Regions from separate parts of the Lysinibacillus sp. fkY74-1 genome, predicted to be linked through region 2. Evidence: riboswitches for the same ligand, from Rfam matches in the RefSeq annotation. Region 2 holds a riboswitch; each other region holds the start of a gene.
What was found. Region 2 has a riboswitch for cobalamin ahead of nikA (nickel ABC transporter substrate-binding protein). Riboswitches for the same ligand answer to the same signal wherever they lie in the genome.
Positions count from the first base shown of each region.

Region 1: linked by a shared signal. The riboswitch ahead of cobT (nicotinate-nucleotide--dimethylbenzimidazole phosphoribosyltransferase) and the one ahead of nikA (nickel ABC transporter substrate-binding protein) in region 2 are both predicted to bind cobalamin.
Region 3: linked by a shared signal. The riboswitch ahead of ACE1MS_RS20890 (hypothetical protein) and the one ahead of nikA (nickel ABC transporter substrate-binding protein) in region 2 are both predicted to bind cobalamin.
Region 4: linked by a shared signal. The riboswitch ahead of ACE1MS_RS13905 (energy-coupling factor ABC transporter permease) and the one ahead of nikA (nickel ABC transporter substrate-binding protein) in region 2 are both predicted to bind cobalamin.

Region 1 is NZ_CP170173.1:1,168,777-1,170,981, forward strand. Features, by position in the region: gene ACE1MS_RS05410 (hypothetical protein) at 1-5, opposite strand, end outside; gene ACE1MS_RS05415 (DMT family transporter) at 275-1,132, shown strand; cobalamin riboswitch at 1,201-1,377, shown strand; gene cobT (nicotinate-nucleotide--dimethylbenzimidazole phosphoribosyltransferase) at 1,469-2,205, shown strand, end outside.
Region 2 is NZ_CP170173.1:2,407,658-2,409,862, reverse strand. Features, by position in the region: gene metE (5-methyltetrahydropteroyltriglutamate--homocysteine S-methyltransferase) at 1-921, shown strand, start outside; cobalamin riboswitch at 1,042-1,234, shown strand; gene nikA (nickel ABC transporter substrate-binding protein) at 1,379-2,205, shown strand, end outside.
Region 3 is NZ_CP170173.1:4,228,558-4,230,762, reverse strand. Features, by position in the region: gene ACE1MS_RS20895 (glutathione peroxidase) at 1-504, shown strand, start outside; cobalamin riboswitch at 607-806, shown strand; gene ACE1MS_RS20890 (hypothetical protein) at 971-1,528, shown strand; gene ACE1MS_RS20885 (ABC transporter substrate-binding protein) at 1,512-2,205, shown strand, end outside.
Region 4 is NZ_CP170173.1:2,836,763-2,838,967, reverse strand. Features, by position in the region: gene ACE1MS_RS13910 (energy-coupling factor ABC transporter substrate-binding protein) at 1-27, opposite strand, end outside; gene ACE1MS_RS13905 (energy-coupling factor ABC transporter permease) at 29-775, opposite strand; cobalamin riboswitch at 921-1,105, opposite strand; cobalamin riboswitch at 1,364-1,545, shown strand; gene ACE1MS_RS13900 ((2Fe-2S) ferredoxin domain-containing protein) at 1,688-2,059, shown strand; gene cobJ (precorrin-3B C(17)-methyltransferase) at 2,064-2,205, shown strand, end outside.

The DNA.
Region 1 (2,205 bases), 1.2 Mb from region 2:
TGCACTCTAACTCCTCCTTAAAGAAAATTTTATCCTTACCTAATGAAGTAATTAGTGATTCATTTTCCCTTTATCTATAAAACATACTCTTTAATTTTCTGAAATATGTTACAATTATATCGGTGAAGGAGGGATTTGTATGTTTCGTTCAATAGCACCCCCAACAATGTCTTTACAGTAGAATCTACTGGTAAGGCATACAATAACAGTTTGCTCATTTTCAATAGATTCTACTGTGTAGGTTAATACTTATACGTAGAAAGTAGGAATTGTAATGAGCGGAAAATTAGCGTTTGTATTATCCATGATTATTTTTGGCGCAGTTGGTGTTTTTGCCAAGTATATACCTTTATCTTCAAGTGAAATCGCTTTTTGGATGAGCTTAATTGGTGCTTGTTTTTTGATAGTGATTTTTATTTATAAAAAGGAAAGCTTTACGAAAAGAAGTATTCTCAAAAATAAGTGGAAATTAGTACTTTCTAGTGTTGCCTTATGTGGGAATTGGATTTTTTTATTTCAGGCTTATAAAGAAACAACAATTGCTAATGCTGCACTTAGTTATTATGTTGCACCAGTACTCGTTATCTGTTTATCTCCAATTATCTTAAAGGAGAAGCTAGTTGGCAGAAAAATGATGTATGTCTGTGTGGCCCTTATCGGACTTTATTTGATTGTCCAAAGTCAAGGCACTGGGGACAGTAAACAATTTATTGGCATTGTCTACGGTCTTATCGCCGCATGCTTTTACACAGCTCTAACATTTACAAATAAATGTATAGGTAACATAAAAGAACCAGGAAATACATTAATTCAACTAGCTTTAGCAGCATTTTTCCTTTGTTTTTATATACTTGGGACAACAGGATTTCAGGTCATGACAATCAGTTTTAAGTCAGTCTTACTATTAATAGTATTAGGTATTGTCCATGCAGGAGTTGGATTTTTATTGTTCTTTTGGGGCATGTCAAAGCTGAAAGGGCAAAGTATAGCCATCCTTAGCTATATAGATCCACTGACATCATTAGTCATTTCAACGATGTTTATTGGAGAAAAAATGACGCTACTACAACTAATAGGAGCGATACTATTATTAGGGTCAACATTGCTAAGTGAGCTAGAAAAAAATAGGTAGCCGAAGAAATGATACAAGTAACGCATTCAAATATTGACAGAAAAAATACTCTGTCGTAGATTAAAAGTAGTTTAATATAAGCATTAGGTGCCCATTAAGGGAGAATAGGGAATAAAGTGAAAAACTTTAGCGGACCCGCCACTGTAAAAGGGAGTTTAATAGTGAAGACCACTAGCTCATTGCTGGGAAGGTACTATGAAATGTTGAACTTAAGCCAGGAGACCTGCCTATTTGCTTTAAGAATATAGATGATGGAAAAGTCTGTAGTTTATTTGTCATGACAATAAACTACAGGCTTTTATTTTGTCTTCATGAAGAACGAGAGGAGAAATGACAATGCAATTATTACATGACACGATTCAAAACATTCAAGGCGCTGATAAAAATAGTAGGGAGCAAGCAAGAAAACGAATAGATATTCTTTGTAAGCCTCCAGGAAGCTTAGGGAAATTGGAGTCCATTGCTGTGCAACTATCTGGAATTACAGGCCAGTTATATCCGATGATTGATAAAAAGGTGATGATTGTCTGTGCAGCAGATCATGGAGTTTGTGAAGAAGGCGTGACGCCGAATCCTCAAGAGGTTACTTTATTTCAAACATTGAATTTTCCGAAGGGAGGTACAGGTGTTTGTGCAATTGCAAGTGTGACCAATACCAAAGTTGTAACGGTAGATGTTGGAGTTAAGGAGGATATCCCTCTCAATGCGGACGTAATCATCCAAAAGGTGAAATATGGAACAGGTAATATAGCACAGGGCCCTGCTATGTCTAGAGAGGAGGCTATTCAATCCATAGAAGTGGGGATTCGTGTGGCAACAGACGAAATTACAAAAGGGGCCAACCTACTTGGAACAGGTGAGATGGGCATTGGTAATACAACGCCGAGCACAGCAATCTTAGCTGTTTTGACTGGCTATGACCCTATTCAAATAACCGGGTTTGGAGCAGGTGTTGGTCAAGGAGGAATTGCTCATAAAGCAGCGGTCATTGAAAAAGCAATTATGCTTAACCAACCAAATCCTAACGATATCATTGATGTACTAGCTAAAGTTGGAGGGCTAGAGATTGGGGC
Region 2 (2,205 bases):
ACAGACTATGAAGCATTTATTGAACTGGAAACAAAGCGCTGGATTCACTTGCAGGAGGATATGGATATAGATGTACTGGTTCATGGAGAATTTGAACGGACAGACATGGTCGAGTATTTCGGTGAAAAACTGACGGGCTTTGCCTTTACTGAAAAAGCATGGGTGGTTTCGTATGGTTCTCGCTGTGTGAAGCCTCCGATTATTTATGGAGATGTTGAATGGACTTCATCCATTACCGTGAAAGAGTCAGCGTATGCCCAAAGCTTAACGAAGCGCTTTGTCAAAGGGATGCTGACAGGGCCAGTGACCATTTTAAATTGGTCCTTTGTACGTGATGATATTTCTCGGAAAGATGTGGCCTATCAAATTGCTTTAGCACTTTGTAAGGAAGTGAAAGCACTAGAAACGGCAGGTATCTCCATTATTCAAGTGGATGAACCAGCACTAAGAGAAGGGCTACCTCTTCGTAAAGAAAATTGGGGGGCTTACCTAGACTGGGCAATCAATGCCTTCAAACTTGCTACCTCGAGTGTAAAAGATACAACACAAATTCATACACATATGTGTTACTGCGAATTTAACGATTTCATAGAACCCATTAGTGCGCTAGATGCTGATGTGATTTCTATTGAAACATCACGAAGCCATGGAGAGCTTATTTCTTCACTTCAAGTGCATCCTTATACAAAAGGGATTGGATTAGGTGTATACGATATTCATAGTCCACGTGTGCCGAGTGAGGGAGAAATGTTAGCCATCATGAGAGATAGTTTACAAGTTTTAGACAAACATCAATTTTGGATTAATCCGGACTGTGGCTTAAAAACAAGGAAAGAGCCAGAAACAATAGCGGCTTTAGCTAATATGGTGGCTGCTACCAAACTATTGCGTCAGGAGGTGAAGGAATCTATATCGAGATAACGAGAGATAAAAGGAGTTAAGCAAAGATCAGGTTATCTGCCTGGTCTTTTTGTATCTGTTTATTATATTCAGAAAATAAAATTGACGTGAACATTTGAGCATGTTATGTTTATTACTAATTTCAAATATTGCATTACAAGTTTGAATGAAATTATTTTTCGTTCGATTAAAAGGAAAATGGGTGTAAATCCCATGCTGTCCCGCAGCTGTAAATGAGGAGTTTTGTTTCGATGACCACTGAGTTTTTTCTTGGGAAGGTGAAGCAAAATGATGATTCATAAGCCAGAATGCCTGCTTGTAAGAAGATTCATTGATGATCTACGAAAGATAGGGAGATGGATGGTAGCTTACGTATTGTAGGTTTATCTGTCCTTATTCTTGTAGAATAAGGTTTTTTTATGCCTTCTTTCTATTCAATTTGTAGATATGAACAGGGAATAGAGATAGGAGATAAAAAATGAGATGGACGAAGTATTTACTGCCTTACATGCTTGTTTTGACCTTCAGTTTTCTTGCAGGTTGTACAAGCACGGAAAAAGACAAAGGAAACTCAGCATCAACTGAACAGACAGATGAAAAAATGATTACGATTGGTTGGCCATTAGATGTAGGCCCATTAAACCCCCATACATATTTACCAAATCAGATGACTGCTCAAGCAATGGTTTATGAATCTTTAGTGGCGTATAACGATGATGGGACAATTACGCCAAAGCTAGCAGAAAGCTGGGTCATCTCAGAGGATAAAACTGCTTATACGTTCCATTTACGCAAGGATGTTAACTATTCGGATGGGACTGCCTTTAATGCTGATAATGTGATTCGCAATTTTGATGCGGTATTAGCGAATCGTGACATGCATTCTTGGATGGGCATGGTCAACCATATAAAAGAGGTCGTCAAAGTAGATGAATCAACAATACGTTTGCAATTAGACGAACCGTATTACCCTGTGTTAAACGAATTAGCCTTTGTCAGACCATTCCGTTTTTTAGGGGATAATGGCTTCCCAGACGGCGATAAGACAAATGATTCCATTCAATCAGCTATTGGCACAGGGCCATGGGTTTTAACCGACTATAAAAAAGATGAATATGCTTTATTTAGCCGTAATGAACATTATTGGGGAGAAAAGCCTCTCGTAGATAAAATAAAGGTTAAAATCATCCCAAATTCGGAATCCATTTCGTTAGCCTTTGAAAATGAAGAATTAGATGTCATTTATGGGCGAGGGGTTATTAGTTTAGATAACTATACGTATTTAAGAGATAGTGGCAAATATAG
Region 3 (2,205 bases), 1.8 Mb from region 2:
ATTTTATCAATGGAAACATTTCGCGGAAAAACATTGCTAATAGTTAATACAGCTAATCAGTGCCGATTTACATATCAATTTGAAGACTTACAAAAAATGTACGATAAATATGGAAAAAATAATTTTGTCGTTCTAGGTTTTCCTTGCGATCAATTTGGCCACCAAAATCCAGAAGATGGAGAGGAAACTGCGCATCTTTGTAAAGTAAACTACGGAGTTACATTCCCCATTTTTGAGCTTATCCAAGTAAATGGTGAGACGACACATCCTTTATTTAATTATTTAAAACATGAAGTCGATTTCCGTGAATTCGGGAAAGCAAGCATGCAGGAGAAAATGCTGGCTGAGGCGATCGTTCAATTTGCTCCAAGTTTCTTAGATGGTCGAAATATTCGCTGGAATTTTACTAAATTTTTAGTAGATGCAAGCGGAAAAACCGTAGCTCGCTTTGAGCCTACAGACTCACAGCTTGATATTGAGCAAGCAATTGAAAAAGTATTATAGTCGAGTAACTTTAATGCTATGATATCGCCTATAAAACGAGTATCCTTTTTGTACGTAACTATTTTTTCCTATCAATCTATGATAAACTGCATTACAAGTGAATTATTCTTGCAGAATAAAGGTGCTTGCTAGCATAATCGGGAATTCGGTAAAAGCCGAAGCTGTTTCCGCAACTGTAAGTACAGCCATTATAAAGATTAGCCACTGTTTCGTAGGAAATGGGAAGGTTCTTTATAGCTATTATATATTTCATATAATAGCATTGTACAAGCCAGGAGACCGACCTTTATTTGAACGTATAACAACTCTTCGGAAGCTAGGAGGATATACGGCAAATACATAGGCAGTGTCGTGTTTGTATGACAATCATTATGTTATTTTCGTCGTTCCTTTGCGTGAGGAGCGACGTTTTTTTATGTACTGAACAAGCGAGAATTTTCATTTGGAAAAATGGGGGGATAGTAGATTGAAAAAAGATGCACGTTATTCTTGTTATCCTTTTATGCGTGAGAGGGCTTCAACTGTCGATTTTGAGATTCGCACAGATAGTTTAACAACGCATATAGGGGTTGCACTAGCTGTAGTGAAGAAAGAGGATGTCCAGGCTGTTGCAGATGATTTAATGCAGATTTTACCTATGGCTTATCATGTTAATGGCTCTGTTCGTGGAAAGCTAGCAGTTACAGATGAAGATCTATCCTGGTTAAGTGCGCGCTATGATTTTTATGTTCGTCATGTGAAGGATGAGATTCAAAATTTTGTTTTACCTCAAGGAACAGAGGCGGCGGCTGCTCTACATCTTTGCCGTAGTGAGGCGAAAAAATCGTATCGAACTTTACACAAGGTTTCAGAAGAACAAGAGGTGCCGTCTATTCTCTTTGATTATTTAGGCTTATTAGCCAATGTATGTTTTGTAATGGCTGTCTATATGAATCAACAAGCCGGAATAGCTGAAATTCCGTTTATGAGTAAATCCTATCCAATGAAAAAGAAAAAGGTGAATAATAATGAAGAAACTATTTAATTTACACTGGCTATCGGTCTTATTGCTAGCGCTCGTTTTAGCAGGTTGTGGTACCGCGGGAGATACAAAAAATAAGGATGTGTCTCAAGATGAACAAAAGATTGAGCAAACAAGTTATAAAGTAACCGATGATCGTGGTGTGGAAATAGAGTTTAAGGAAGTGCCAAAAACAGTTGTGTCTTTACAACCTAGTAACACAGAAATTCTATTTGCACTAGGGGTTGGCGATAAAATTGTAGGTGCCACTGAATATGATACTTATCCAGAAGCAGCTCAAAAAATCGAACGTGTTTCTGATACTGTGAATTATAACAGTGAGCGAATTATAGCGTTAAAGCCAGATGTTGTGATTGCGTATACGATTGGTAAGAAGGATGCACTTAAGCCACTCGAAGATGCAGGAATTAAAGTGTTTGTTATTCAATCAGCGGCTACATTCGATGATGTATATGGAGATATCGAACAAATTGCTGCCGTTATGGATGTGAAGGATAAAGGAAAGGCATTAAACGAAGAAATTAAAGCAAAAATCGCTGATGTGAAAACAAAGGTTAAAGAAGTAAAAACACCCAAAAATGTTTATTTAGAGATTAGTCCAAAGCCAGAAATATATACAGCAGGCTCTAGCACTTTCCAACAAGAAATACTAAATACGGCAAATGTAAAGAATGTGTTTG
Region 4 (2,205 bases), 430 kb from region 2:
CGCTAATAGTAATAAATTTCGTTTCATATTAGTGCGCCTCCTTTGTAGAGAAAACACGTAAAGACTTTAATTCGCTAATATTATATTTTTTCAAGAAGTTCATGACAATAACTGTTAATATCCCTTCACTCACAGCTAACGGGATTTGTGTTAAGGCAAAAATACTTGCGAACTTTGTAAATGAAGCCATAAAGCCACCGACTTCAGATGGGAAGGCAAGTGCTAATTGAATAGAAGTCACCACATATGTACCTAAATCCCCAAGCATAGCCGCAAAGAAAATAGCTAATGAAAACGATAACCCCATTTTTTGCGCCCCTTTAAATACAAAGTAGACGATAAACGGACCTACGATAGCCATCGAAAATGCATTAGCCCCTAATGTTGTGATTCCACCATGTGCTAAAAGTAAAGATTGAAATAATAAAACAATTGTCCCGATGACACTCATCGCTAACGGTCCAAATAAGACTGTTCCGAGACCTACCCCTGTTGGATGTGAACAGCTCCCTGTAACTGAAGGGATTTTTAAGGCTGATAGAACAAAGGCAAATGCACCAGACAGTCCCAGAATCATTTTTGTTTCTGGGTTTTCTTCGATTGTTTTACGAATAGAGCGCAATCCTAAAATAATAAATGGGACGGAGATTACCCACCAAAAAATAGCCCATTCGATTGGTAAAAAACCTTCCATGATATGCATGGCGAAGGCACGTTTTGGCACCATTAAAAAAGCCAATACAAAATAACTAAGTTTCCACCAAGACAGCTTCAATTTTCTTCCTCCAAACTATAAATAGATTTTTAGAATGTAGCGTGCGTAATAAAAAAAGCACTTTTCCGTTGTTGGAAAAGTGCATAGCTAAAAAAGCAAATAACATTCTCATCTGCTAAGCCGCACACCTATCCTCGTAGGATGAAACGATCACATATTTTCGGCAGGTCTCCTGGCTCTAGTTCAACACTTTATAGGTCTTCCCATCCATTGGACAGTGACATTTTCTATAAAGCTCCCTATTACAGTGGCGGGACCGCGCCGGACTTGAACCGGCTTCCCTTTTAAGTAAAATGACGAGCATTTTACACCAAAAATAGTAAGTTGTGAGATTTCACGACAAAGTGTACCACGAATTTCCATAAATATGCTATACTTTTTTATAAAAATTTTGAAATAGACTATCAATTTCGAAAATTCTGATTACTAAGGATTTTGAGAATAAAAGGGAACAACCCCAATTTTAAATAACCAAAAATTCTCTGATAAAATTGATAAATTTGTCATGAATTTTTAAAGAAATATTGAAATTTTAAAATAATAAGATATGATTAAGACAGTTTTCTATTAAATATACAATTAAAAATTTCATATAAAACGTCGATAAGTGCTCGAAAAACTCGAGATAATAGGGAAATTGGTGAAAGTCCAATACAGCCCCCGCTACTGTAATAGCTGATGAAATCGCAATGCCACCTGTGCAAACTAGGGAAGGTGCGACAGTAAAATGAAGCTTAAGTCAGGAAACCTGCTTATCAGATTGTGCATGCAAACTTTTCGGAGGGAGAAGTTGAAGCAAAAGCGAGGATCTGTCTTTCAGTCTATTCGTTTTTATTTGGCTTCTACAAACCTTTACTCTTCGGGAGAGTAAAGGTTTTTCTTTTTCCAAAAGCAAAAGAGGGGAGACATAAAATGACAACGTGGAATTTAGAGGGGATGAAAACACATCTCTTTATTTGCAATGGCAGTAGCTGTATGAACAAGGATGGAGAAGAAATTACCCAAGCTATACGGGACGAAATACAGCGAAACGCACTAGATAAAGAAATACATACGACAAGAACACGCTGTAATGGACGATGTAAGGATGCTTGTGTGGTTATTGCTTACCCCCAGGGGAATTGGTACCGTGTACCATCAACGGAGCATGCTAGAACACTTGTACAGGATTTGCATCATGAATCCTTACATAGCGATCATGTTTATACACTTCGGGAAGGGACATTGCAGCGAACAGCGCAAACGACAGCCATTAAAGGGATTGAAAAGGTGAAAGAGGGGTAAAAACATGGCGCAAAAAGGGAAAATTTTCGTAGTAGGCTTTGGACCTGGAGACTTTAAGCATATTACAACACGTGCAGTAGAGGCTTTACAACAAAGTGATATGATCATAGGCTATAAAACCTATGTTGAGCTGATTCAAGATTTAG